DNA from 3 places in the Brevibacillus sp. BD137 genome. Region 1 is predicted to be linked to each of the others. Evidence: predicted binding sites of a transcription regulator. Region 1 holds the regulator's gene; each other region holds the start of a gene.
What was found. The regulator Rex, encoded in region 1, represses fermentation and respiration genes when NADH is low (regulators of the CRP and FNR family bind a similar motif). The targets are predictions, from matches to a motif close to TTGTGAAATATTTCACAA.
Positions count from the first base shown of each region.

Region 2: a site for Rex is predicted at 2,580-2,597, ahead of hcp (hydroxylamine reductase). Genes of this name have one in related genera too.
Region 3: a site for Rex is predicted at 2,079-2,096, ahead of ODZ53_RS15280 (helical membrane plugin domain-containing protein). Genes of this name have one in related genera too.

Region 1 is NZ_JAOTNO010000005.1:425,634-429,890, reverse strand. It holds gene ODZ53_RS14815 (hypothetical protein) at 1-58, opposite strand, end outside; gene ODZ53_RS14810 (hypothetical protein) at 192-371, shown strand; gene ODZ53_RS14805 (amidohydrolase) at 435-1,739, opposite strand; gene ODZ53_RS14800 (redox-sensing transcriptional repressor Rex) at 1,756-2,379, opposite strand; gene ODZ53_RS14795 (ComEC/Rec2 family competence protein) at 2,395-3,300, opposite strand; gene dinG (ATP-dependent DNA helicase DinG) at 3,342-4,257, opposite strand, start outside.
Region 2 is NZ_JAOTNO010000007.1:107,071-111,327, reverse strand. It holds gene ODZ53_RS17035 (hypothetical protein) at 1-37, opposite strand, end outside; gene ODZ53_RS17030 (Crp/Fnr family transcriptional regulator) at 224-931, shown strand; gene ODZ53_RS17025 (nitrate/nitrite transporter) at 1,015-2,514, opposite strand; gene hcp (hydroxylamine reductase) at 2,660-3,955, shown strand; gene ODZ53_RS17015 (hypothetical protein) at 4,025-4,257, opposite strand, start outside.
Region 3 is NZ_JAOTNO010000006.1:85,246-89,502, reverse strand. It holds gene obgE (GTPase ObgE) at 9-1,286, shown strand; gene ODZ53_RS15285 (PilZ domain-containing protein) at 1,295-1,960, shown strand; gene ODZ53_RS15280 (helical membrane plugin domain-containing protein) at 2,249-2,704, shown strand; gene ODZ53_RS15275 (NAD(P)/FAD-dependent oxidoreductase) at 2,747-3,925, shown strand; gene ODZ53_RS15270 (hypothetical protein) at 3,977-4,129, opposite strand.

The DNA of each region.
Region 1 (4,257 bases):
GAAATAGACCGAGTAGGATTGGAATGAGCCACCACAGCATTTTGGGCCGGATGTACATGTCGTCCCCCCTGTCCCATTTTTGTCTTTAGCCTATGCTATACGGGAAGGTTTTAGAACGACACGGAAAAGTTGCTAATCATAGCTTAAGGTTGGGCGGTCATACTACACATACACCCCGAGGAGGTGAGCGCGTGACATCTTCGCAACAAACCACATCTCCTGACATACTTGGGTTTCTGTTACAGGAATACCGCGTCTCCTGGGCAGGATTGTCGTCTCCCTTGCGTCAATGGTCGCACAGACCCACTCTTCATTTTCGCCATCATCTCCTGACAAAAGCTGTGGCAAAAATGAACAATGGAACGTCGTAGTATCCAATTCCCCTACCTACACCTGCACTGCCTTACTCCTGTCCCCCACCTGACAGGAGCCTTTTACCGTTTTAACGTTTGGAATACGCGGTTTGCTTCGTAAATCGCGCGCTCCTCATCGATGGTCAACAACTTATGATTACGCATTAAGAATTTACCCGCTACAATCGTATCTTTCACATCTCGTCCATTTGCCGCGTACACCACGTGTGAAATCGGTTGGTGTGCTGGGTGGAAATGAGCTTGATGGCTATCCATCACGATCAAGTCAGCTTGCTTGCCTACTTCAATGCTTCCGAGTGTTTCTTGTTGGAACACCCCTTCTGCGCCATAACGAGTAGCCATGCGAAGGGCTTCCTCTGCTGGAACCGCTACTGGGTCGTTATTTACACCTTTGTGTAGGATCGCAGCGAGCTTCAATTCCTCGAACAAATTCAAATTGTTGTTGCTTGCCGAGCTGTCCGTACCCAGTGATACGCTTACGCCTTTTGCCAACATTTTCGGAACAGGCGCAACACCGCTTGCCAGCTTCAGGTTGCTCACGACATTATGAGAAACTCTCACGTTGTATTTTGCCAAAATGTCGATTTCTTCATCCGTCAGGTGAACAGCGTGCGCGACGAGTGTTGGGCGATTGAACATGCCCAGCTTTTCCAAATGAGCGACTGGACGCAGTCCGTAGTCCTTCTCGTTTTGACCGACTTCCCAAGCGGTTTCAGACATATGGATATGAAGCGGCAAGGACAACTCATCGGCTTTTTCGATAATTTGGGTAATAAATTCTGGCGAGCAGGTGTACGGCGCATGCGGTGCCATCATGACGGTAATACGTCCGTCTGCCTGATTATGCCATTCTTTTGCAAAAAGAGTCGCGTCTTTCAGCTTTGTTTGACGTTCTTCTTCGGAGCACAAGCCGATCATCCCTCGGCAAAGGCGAGCACGCATTCCAGCCGCATCGACTTCCTTTGCCACAACATCCATATGATCATACATATCCACAAACGTAGTGGTTCCCGTACGAATCATCTCAATAAGCGACAGTTGAGTACCCCATTTTACTGTATCTCCCGTGAATTGCGCCTCCAATGGCCACATTTTGTCTTCCAGCCATTGTTGCAGCGGCAAATCATCTGCATAACCTCGTAGGAGGGACATACCAGCATGTCCATGCGTGTTGATTAAACCAGGCAGTATGTAGTCTCCTTTTTGATCGATAACCTCATCGTATCCTGCTTCTGATAGGTCCTCAGGAGTTGGGCCCACATACGTAATCTTGTTGCCTTCGAATGCTACAGCACCATCGTAAATGACTTCATTCGTATCGTTAACGGTAATGACTGTTGCGTGAATGAGGATCGTCTTTTTCATAGTATACACTCCATTCTTATGTCAAGTAGTAGGCCAGGCTTTGCAGGTTGGACGTCACGTCCGCATAGTGAATGCGAACATCTTTTCCTGCGCGAATCGTCGTAGGGGCAAAATTCAAGATCCCCTTGATACCCGCTTGAGTCAACTGATCACATACGGATTGCGCTGCAGGTGCCGGTACCGTAATAATCGCCAGCTTGATTTGCTTGTTTACGATTGTCTCTTCCAGCTCTGATAAAGGCTGAATCGGTATACCTGCGACTTTTTTACCCTGCTTCTCTGGATTATTATCAAAGATGGCCGCAATCCGCATGTTATCTTTCAAATAAGCGTTGTAGTTACTAATGGCATGGCCCAAATGCCCAGCTCCGACCAAAGCGACACGGATTTCATCTGTTAGCTTTAGAATTTCACGTATTTTTTCCACCAGATAATCGACATCATAGCCGATTCCCTTTTTTCCAAAATCACCAAAAGCTGCAAGATCTTTTCTGATTTGGGCAGGATTCACATCGAGATTCTTGCCCATCTGTTGGGAGGAAACGGTGGTCACCTCAACCTGCTGCAAATAACTGAGGTAACGCAGATAAATCGGCAAACGACGGACGACCGCTTCCGAAATCTTTTCGTGTTTTGCCACGTTCGGTCTTCCCCCCTAATTCTTTTGCTTCAAAATCCGATATTCTTTTCCATTCGATAAAATGGTAATGGAACCGTCGTGGCTGGTAACGTATGTCTCGGCCCATGACTCACCCAGGCGCTCCATTACTTCCGTCTGACCGTCTTTCATTTGATCCCGCGATCGGCCTGTCTGAATAATGGCGACTTGGGGATCGACCTTCGTCAGAAACGGTTGCGAAGAGCCTTGATTGCTTCCCTGACCAGCTACCTTTAGCACTTCCGCCTTCAATCTGTCATTTTTCCGTTCCAACAGGCGCTCTTCTGCTTTTTCATTCACAGCACTCATAAATAAAAATCGCAGTTGGCCATGCGTCAGTCGAAAAACGAGAGAATTATTCTGGGGCGATAAAAATAACGGTTCATCTGGGAGCAACACTTCCATGGAGATATCTTGTTCAAGAGTGAGTACTTGTCCTTGCTCTGCTTCCATCTGCTTTTGTTTAGAGCGAAGCAGCACGACATGGCGAATGGATGGCGCGATCAGCTTGGGCAAAATGACGGCATCTACAAGCACTTGCTGGCTCAATGAAGCGTAGCCTCCCATATGCTCAGGCTGGTCGTTCGTCAACACTACATAGTCGAGCCGTGTGATCTTGAGCTCTGCCAAGCGCGCCGAAAGAACCGGCCAATCTTCTGCCGTACCCGTATCAATCAGCATCGTTTTACCGCCTGGCATTCTCAAAAGCGTGCTCTCACCATGTGGAAGTGCCAAGTAGGTGACAATGAGACCCGAAAATTCCTGTTCTGTCTCCGTTTCAAACGGGTCATCTATCTTCACTGCTGCTTCTTGCAAATACAAATGGCTATCAATCGAGCATGCGCTAAGGAAAATCGCACTAAGAACTACCATCCACCAACGCCACGCTTTTTTCCATAACATTTATTTTATCACCTTAATCCCTATGAGACTATTGCTTCATTTTATGAATCTGACAGGGATTGCATACTAAGGAATGGCTCTATGCGCTCTCGCAGTGTTGGCCATGGACCGCTTTCGATTTGAAATGGCGGCAAAGATTGAAGGAATGAGCGTCCATATCTCGCCTCAACCACACGCGTGTCGAGAACGATCACGACCCCTCGATCCAAGTGATGACGAATTAATCGCCCCACCCCTTGCTTAAATTGCAGAACGGCTTGTGGAAGAGACAACGACATAAAGGCGTTTTTTCCTTCTGCCTTCAAAAGCTCTGCCCTTCCTTGATAGACAGGGTGATTCGGCGGAGCAAACGGAAGTCGAACAATGACCAAACTGCTCAGCCATTCCCCCTGGATATCGACACCTTCCCAGAAGCTGCTCGTCCCAAACAGAACACTTCTCTCCATACTTCGGAACAGTCGCACCAGCTTGCTCCGGTTGTTGCTATCAATCCCGTGACCGAATAACGTATACGGTTCTGGCGCCTTCGCTAGTCGTTCCTTCATCGCTTGATAAACAAGGCGAAGCATCGAATGGGAGGTAAACAGGATCAACGTCCTTCCTTTCGAAGCCAGTACGACATCCACGCACCCTTGAATGACCGCCTCCAAATACGTGTGGTCACTCTCTTTGCCTGGTGCCGGGAAATCAGATGGGATCAACAGCAGTCCCTGCTCTTCATAATGAAACGGCGATGGCAATGACACGGTACGCACTCGTTCCTCGGGCAATTGGTCGAGACCAAACTGGCTTTTGATGTAGGAAAAGCTGTTTTTGACCGTCAGAGTGGCTGATGTCAAAATCAGACTCCGCTTTTGCGCGAACAGTGGTTCTGCCAATGAGTCGGCAACCTTCAAGAGTGCTGCGGACAAATGCACCTGCTTGCGAGCTGTACGGGACTCTACTTCCATCCAATAC
Region 2 (4,257 bases), on a different contig from region 1:
CACGCTTCGCCACTTTGGAAGCAAATAAATAGTTCATACAACACCCTCCCTGCTGCTGCTCATTTTTTCCTTTCGCTCGAGACCATTGTAGCAATGGCTCGAAACCCAGGTTGTGATTTACCTCACACCACTGCCACAATCAGGACGATTTTCTCTTCCCAAACTATTGTTTACGGATGATATAATGAGTTACCTATATATCCTTGTTGTAAGGGGGACCCACATGACCGGAAATGGTACAACGTTTGTCGAGCAGATTTCTTCCGATTTTGTGAATTGCCTTGAAACGTTTTCTGTTCGGAAAAATTTCGTTTGCGGAGCCGTTCTGTTTTTGGATGGTGAAAGAGCCGATCAGCTTTTCTTAATTTCGTCGGGCCAAATCAAGCTCACAAAAAACACGAACGATGGAAAAGAATTAACACTGCAAGTATTTGGTGCAGGAGAGCTAGTTGGCGTTTCCGGGCTCTTCGAACAGGAATTAACGTACACCTCCACAGGAACCATGTTGATGGAGGGTGAGGTATGGATCATCCCGCGACAAGGGTTGGAAAAAATGCTCATCAAAAACGGCCAATTTTGCGTAGACTTCCTACGTTGGATGGGATTGATGAACAGGCGGATGCAGTCCAAATTTCGCGATTTGCTACTCAATGGCAAAATCGGCGCCTTGTATTCAACGCTAATCCGCATGAGTAACACGTACGGCAAGCCACACCCCGACGGAATCCTCATCGACCTTTCCCTTACCAATCGTGATTTGGCACAATTCATTGGTCTGACACGAGAAAGTGTCAACCGGATGCTTTCCGATCTAAAAAAACAGGATTCTATCGATCTGCTTCCCCACGGGCATATCTTGATTAAGGACCTTGCCTATTTAAAAGAAGCGATTTATTGTGATGATTGCCCACCTGATATTTGTCAAATGTGAGCAAAGTCTACATATTTTCCTGCACAAAAAAAGTCCTGGACTTGTCCGTCCAAGACTTTTTTTCATCAGTGATTCAAGCTTCTTTATCCATGTCTTTGCTCCGCGAGCTCGCTGAACATGCCAGCATAGTACTCGACGTCTCCTGCATCGTCCAGAATCGCGCTAATCGTTAACCATTGGAGATACTGATCCCCATTCTTCCGACGATTCCAGATCTCTCCTTGCCAATAGCCATTCTTCTTGATCGAGTCCCACATCTTTTGATAGAAATCGGCATTCTGCCTGCCTGATTTTAAAATATTGGGGGACTTGCCAATCACTTCATTCATCTCATAACCAGTCACTTTCGTAAAAGCGTGGTTCGCACTTTTAATGACTCCTCGCGTATCGGTAATCAGTATCGCCTCTCCCGTCTTTTCCATAATGGTGGCGGCGAGCTGCAGCTTCTCTTGGTAAAACATCCACATCACCAAGACCAAGCTTACCAGTGCAAACTGCGATAACGCCATGAAACCGATCGCGTAATGCCCGGTCAGATTAAACAACAGCGTTAGGATCAACGGCGGGAAAAATCCTCCTAATCCCCCCATAGCAGATACGATCCCATTTACAATCCCCGCTTGTCGCGAGAAATACATCGGCACTAATTTGAACACAGCACCGTTACCGATTCCGGCACATGCGGCTACCAACAAGCACCCTACTGTATACATCAAAATCGATGGCGAAAACGATAAGACAAGACCAGACAAGGCCAGCCCTGCAAACACAATCATCAATGCCTTGAAGGGGTTCCACTTATCGCCTAGCCAGCCCCCCAATGGTCTTGCAAGTGTCGCCAAAAGAATGAACCCTGCTGTTCTCATACCCGCATCTACTTTATCCAGTTGGAAATGGCTCACTAAAAAATTCGGGAGATACACGGTGAAAGCAACGAAGCAACCAAACGTAATAAAGTAGAACAAACTGATTAACCACAGCTTTTCGTTTTTGTAGACACTCTTTATCTGCTGACCAAGAGGAGTGACTACCTTAGGTTCATTTTTATCCCCCATTAAGAAGGTAAGCACTGCGAATCCCACAAGCAATAGCATAAACATCTGTACAGTGGTTGCCCATCCAAACGATTTAGCCAGAACTGGCGCTGCAAAAGTGGTGATCGCTGTACCAATATTGCCCATGCCGTAGATTCCGTTTACAGAACCATGCTTCTCTTTCGGATAGTATTTAGGTAGAGACGTGACACCAACGGAAAACACCGCTCCACCTATCCCTATAAATAACCCGCCGATTAACAAATCGGTATACGTGGTCGCCTGGCTAATATAGAAGACAGGAGCCAGCAGCAAGAGAAAGCTGATGCTAAATAATAGCCTCGCGCCAAATCGGTTACTCCAATATCCAACTGGGATTCTCAGCAGCGATCCAAGAAGAACAGGAATCGCTGTCACCCACGCCACTTCGCTTGCACTCATGGGTACGGTTTCTTTGATAAAAGGCATGAGCGATGACAGAATGACCCATACCATGAAACCGACCGTAAGACTCAACGTCTGTAACGGCAACTGCCATTTTCGTACCATAAACAACACCCCTCACTTGGGAAATCTTCTTCATCCACTATGATAAGAGGCAAAGTTTGGTTTCGTTGTGATTTTAATCACAGCTCCTTCCGGGCAATCCGCTTATAATCAAAGCGAAATCTTGAATCGAAGGAGTGGATTATACATGTTTTGTTATCAATGTGAACAGACTCCAACAGGTGGTTGTAAGGTCATCGGCGTTTGCGGAAAGAATGAAGATCTTGCGAGTATTCAGGATACCATTATTTTTGCTTTAAAAGGAATTGCTGCATATGCCACACATGCTCGGCAATTAGGCTATATCGATCCTGAAGTGGACGGGATTACACAGGAAGCTCTTTATTTTACATTGACGAATGTGAATTTCAACTTGGACGAACATTTGCAAATGGCCATGAAAGTAGGGAAGTCCGCGATAAAAGTCATGGAGCTTTTGGATCGGGCTCATACGGATCATTTCGGAGTGCCGCAGCCAATTACCGTCTCGCAAAACAAAATAGAAGGAAAATGCATCGTTGTTACGGGGCACAATCTGTTTGCTCTCGAAGAGCTGTTAAAACAGACAGAAGGCAAAGGAATCAATGTATATACGCATTCCGAAATGCTGCCTGCACATGGCTATCCCGCACTGAAGAAATATCCTCATTTGAAAGGGAACATCGGGAAAGCATGGTACGATCAACGCCAGTTGTTTGAGAAATTTCCCGGCGCTATCCTGGCTACAACAAACTGTGTGATGCCTATTCGAGGCAGCTACGCCGATCGTTTCTTTTCGTATGATATAACCGGTTTGGAAAATGTAACGAAAATCGAAGAAAACGATTTTGCGCCGCTCATTGAAAAGGCATTGTCTCTTCCTGAGGTTTCCATCGAATCGGAACTGACACTGACGACGGGGTATCATCATAAAACGGTTCTGGGTATCGCCCCTGAAATTATTCAGGCAGTCAAGGAAGGAAAGATCAAACGCTTCTTCGTCATCGCTGGTTGTGACGCTCCTGGCAAGGGAGGCGAGTATTACCGTGAATTGGCTACGTCCTTACCACCAGAAGCAGTCATTCTTACGACCTCCTGCGGAAAATTCCGTTTTAACGATGTAGATTTCGGCACCGTACCAGGTACCGACATCCCAAGATATATTGATTTGGGACAGTGCAATAACTCGGTTTCTACCATTACGATTGCGGCTGCATTAGCCGATGCCTTCGAGTGTGAAGTGAACGAGCTGCCGGTAAGTATCGTTCTTTCCTGGTTTGAACAAAAAGCGGTTGCCATCCTGCTCGGTCTGTTTAGCCTGGGGATACAAGATATACGGATTGGCCCAAAATTGCCTGAGTTCATTCAGCCCGGTGTTCTGCAAGTATTACAGGACTTGTTCCATATTCAGTTGATTGGTGATGCTCAAGAAGATATGAAGCAAATGCTCGGAATCACTCAATAGGCTGTCACCTGTAACCGCACATCACAAAAGGAGGCACCTTCTTCTAACAGGAAGGTGCCTCCTTTTTCCTTACAGCGGCAAATGCGTAACGGCCGTCCATGTTCCCACTTCTCCTGCCCGCACAGATGGGGGCTTCATTCGAACCGATCCTCGTAATACATAATGTCGCAACCCAATTGTTGGCTCTTCTTTGTAAGCCAAGGTGCCAACAAAATTGGCATAAGGTGATTCAATCGTGATTTGCCTGGACCTCTCATCCCAACTTCCTTGTATGGGAGTCGGAGTACCACGGAAATTAACGG
Region 3 (4,257 bases), on a different contig from region 1:
GTGACACCATGTTTGTCGATCAGGTAAAAGTATATGTAAAAGGCGGGGACGGTGGTAACGGAGCCGTCTCCTTTCGCCGGGAGAAGTACGTACCGCTGGGTGGTCCAGCGGGTGGAGATGGCGGTCAAGGTGGAGATGTCGTATTTGTCGTGGATGAAGGTCTGCGTACACTTGTAGATTTCCGTTATCAACGACATTTCAAAGCACCACGCGGAGAGCATGGCCGCAACAAATCTCAGCACGGAGCAGGCGCGGAAGACATGGTCGTGCGCGTGCCACCGGGAACAACTGTCATTGATGATGATACCAAAGAAGTGATTGCCGATCTTGTGGAGCAAGGTCAACGTGCTGTGATCGCAAAAGGCGGACGTGGTGGACGAGGCAATAATCGTTTTGCCAACTCTTCGAATCCAGCCCCACACATCTCGGAGAACGGAGAGCCAGGTCAAGAGCGTTATATTGTCATGGAGCTCAAGCTGATTGCAGATGTGGGCTTGGTTGGTTATCCGAGTGTAGGGAAATCCACGTTGCTGTCCAGTGTAACAGCGGCGAAGCCAAAAATTGCTGCGTACCACTTTACGACGCTGACACCGAATCTGGGTGTTGTGGACTTGGGGGAGCGGAGCTTTGTAATGGCTGACTTGCCAGGATTGATTGAAGGCGCGCATGAAGGTGTGGGTCTTGGTCACCAATTCCTGCGTCACGTAGAGCGTACACGCTTGATCGTCCATGTGATTGACATGGCAGCAGTAGATGGACGCGACCCATACGAGGACTATTTGCAGATCAACCGAGAGCTGACGCTGTATAACCTGAAGCTCGAAGATCGTCCGCAAATTGTAGTCGCGAACAAAATGGAACTGCCAGAAGCAGAGGAAAACCTGCGTATTTTTAAGGAAAAGGCTCCAGATGTCAAGGTGTACGAGATCTCCGCTGCAACCAGTAAAGGCGTACAAGAATTGATGTATGCGATCGGGGATACCTTGGCGACGATTCCGGACAAGCCTGCTGTCGAAGAAGTTGCGGAAGTGGAAGAGCGCGTAGTGTTCCGAGCAGAAAAAGAACCAGACGCATTCGAGATTACGCGTGATAACGAAGTATTTGTCGTCAGCGGTGAGAAGATCGAGAAGCTCGTACGCATGACGAATCTGAACAGCTATGATGCAGCCCAGCGTTTTGCGAGACAAATGCGCAGCATGGGTGTAGATGATGCTCTGCGCAAGCTGGGAGCAAAAGACGGGGATACCGTTCGGATCGGCAAATTAGAGTTTGACTTTGTGGAGTGACAAAAACCATGATTGATATCCCATCACTGAACCCATTTATGGGGGATAAACGACTCCAACGCGGTGCGTCGCTACCGCTAATCATCTCCAAGCAGGTGCAGACACCTGTCCAAGTTTTGGTTGAACATGCAAAGGGCAATTATCTCGTAGTTTCCTATGAGATGAAGCCTGAAACGAAAGCAGAGCTGCTCGGAACAACTGTACGCATTCGTTGGGAAACAGATGCGGCAGTGAACACCATTGATTTGGAAGTAGTTTCGGAGCAAACGATTTGGCCGATCAAGCTTTTAGGGATGATTCCGATTAGTGTAGGGGTAGAAATTACCCAAAAGCGCAAGCAGGATCCTATTTCCCCAGATCTCGGTATTTCTGTCCCTTACAAGGTGATGGGAGCTAGACCGATCGAAGAAAAAGGCGAGGCAGTGTTGCTGAAATTCTCTCCTACCCGTCTTGTTTTGGGAACGGACGGTTATGTGTCAAAGGGCGATTTTCTCCATTTGTCTTTCAAGATACCGAAGCAAGCGCAGGAGATCGTCATGATGGCGAAAATCGTGGAAAAAACGTTCCAAGACAAGCAAACAATCATTGAATTAATCTTTACGGATATCAATGAAAAGCACCATGAACTCATCAAAGATTACTATAAAAAGCTCTCAACTACCGCTTCTTCCTAAGGAAGCGGTTTTTTTCCTTTGATGTTCCCGTGAAGAAGGTATATAGTAGAGTACATAGAGTTCTCAATCGAGCCTGTTCACTTCATGATTTGTTGTGTGCGCTTTCCTGAATAAATATTTGTGAAATCATTCACTTTTTATTATAAGAATCCGTTGTTTGCTTTACTTTGTGAAAAATGTTACATGCAATTTTTTACCGGATTTTCAGGGAGAATAGCGGCCGTTACTCGTATGAACAGGCATCGAGAATGGAAGGCCTCTATTCCAAAGCAAAGGAGGACGTTTTTTATGTCTCAAACAACTACGCAACAAGCTCAAGCTGCTGCTGAAGTAGCAAGCACTGCTACTCTGGCACCAGCGCAGCAACAAGATGTACTCGATCAGTTGATGAAACCAGAAATTCAAGAGTCACTGAACATATTGGTGGCGAACCTGCCTAAATTGGCAGAACTGACAACTCTTTTGACCAAAACCTATGATTTGGTACAAACGGTTGCAAATGATCATGTATTGATCGACGACATCAAAGGCGGAATGGAAGAGTTCGTAAAACCGATCTCTGATAAAGCAAAAGGTATTGCGCAAGCAGCCATTGAAGCCAATGACCGTGTTCATGTAGAAGAGTCTACGATCGGTTTGTTCGGTATTCTCAAAATGCTCAAGGATCCGCAAGTACAAAAAACATTGCGTTTCGCACAAGCATTCCTGGAAGTAACTGCAGAACGTCAACAACAAAAACGATAGTTTTTTTATTATGGAATGGAAGACAAGGACGGAGGATTGGGCATGGCGAAGCATATTCTGATTCTAGGCGGCGGTTATGGCGGTTTGCTCAGCGCATTGACTGCACGTAAATACATGACGGCTGAAGAAGCGTCGATCACGGTAGTAAACCGTTTTCCTACTCACCAAATCATTACGGAACTGCACCGCTTGGCAGTAGGAAACCTGTCTGAACAAAACGTGGCGCTCCCTCTGGAAAGATTGCTGCGTGGCAAGGAGATTAACCTTGTAGTAGACACGGTAGAAAACATTGGTCTCGAGTCCCAACGCGTAACATTGGCGAGCGGCGAGTCCATCAAATACGATGCTTTGGTCATTGCGCTGGGAAGTGAAACCGCATTCTTTGGAATCCCAGGTCTGCAAGAGCACAGCTTTACACTGAAGTCTGTAGAAGAAGCAAATCGTCTGCGTGCACACCTCGAAGAGCGCGTGATTGAATACAAGACGAGCAAAAATAAAGCAGATGCTACCTTCGTTGTAGGTGGTGGCGGTCTGACAGGTATCGAGCTGGTTGGGGAATTCGCTGATATGTTACCAAATCTGTGCCATAAGCACGGCGTAGACTTTGCAGACGTTTCCATCTACTGCGTAGAAGCAGGTCCATCCATTTTGGCTGGTTTTGCTCCTGACCTGGTTGAGCGTGCGAAAACAAGCTTGGAAAAACGCGGCGTTCAGTTCCTGACAGGCGTACCTGTAACGGAAATGAAAGAAACCACAGTTTGTCTGAAGGATGGCGGTACCATTGAAACCAAAACAATGGTATGGACAGGTGGCGTACAAGGAAATCGCGTAGTAGCTGAGTGCGGCGTGGAAGTAAACCGCGGACGTGCAACTGTTACAGAATTCCTGCAATCCACTTCTCACCCTGATGTATTCCTTGCAGGTGACAGTGCGGTCGTAATGGGGCCAGAAGGTCGTCCATTCCCTCCAACTGCTCAACTGGCATGGCAAATGGGCGAGGTAGTAGGTTACAACCTCTTCGCACACTTCAACGGCACCAAAATGGATACCTTCAAGCCGGTATTCTCCGGAACATTGGGTAGCTTGGGCCGTAAAGACGCAATCGGTACAATTGGTGCAAGCCAATTGAAGCTGAAAGGTCTGCCTGCAACCTTGATGAAAGAAGCGAGTAACGTTCGCTACTTGACTCATATCAACGGTCTGTCGTCTTTGGCATACTAATCGAATCAGGAAAACCCGGGATCATGATGTCCCGGGTTTTTTTGTGCTTGTTTATCCGTTTCCGCTCGGATCTTCAATCACGTTTGGGGATTGTGCCATCTTTTTGCCCCGCATGTCATTGCCAAACTGTTCGAGACTGCTTGGCTTACCCGCTGGGTGATTGTTACGGCGCTCCGATTTATCTGACTTTCCACGTCCGGCCATTTGCCTTTCACCTCCTCCATACGATACGCATTATTGTGCGCGAAGAAGCTCCCCCTCATGTAATCAAAGTAAACCAAATAGGATCGGATGAAAAAAAGTGACGGATAAGGATTGTCACATTCCATGCT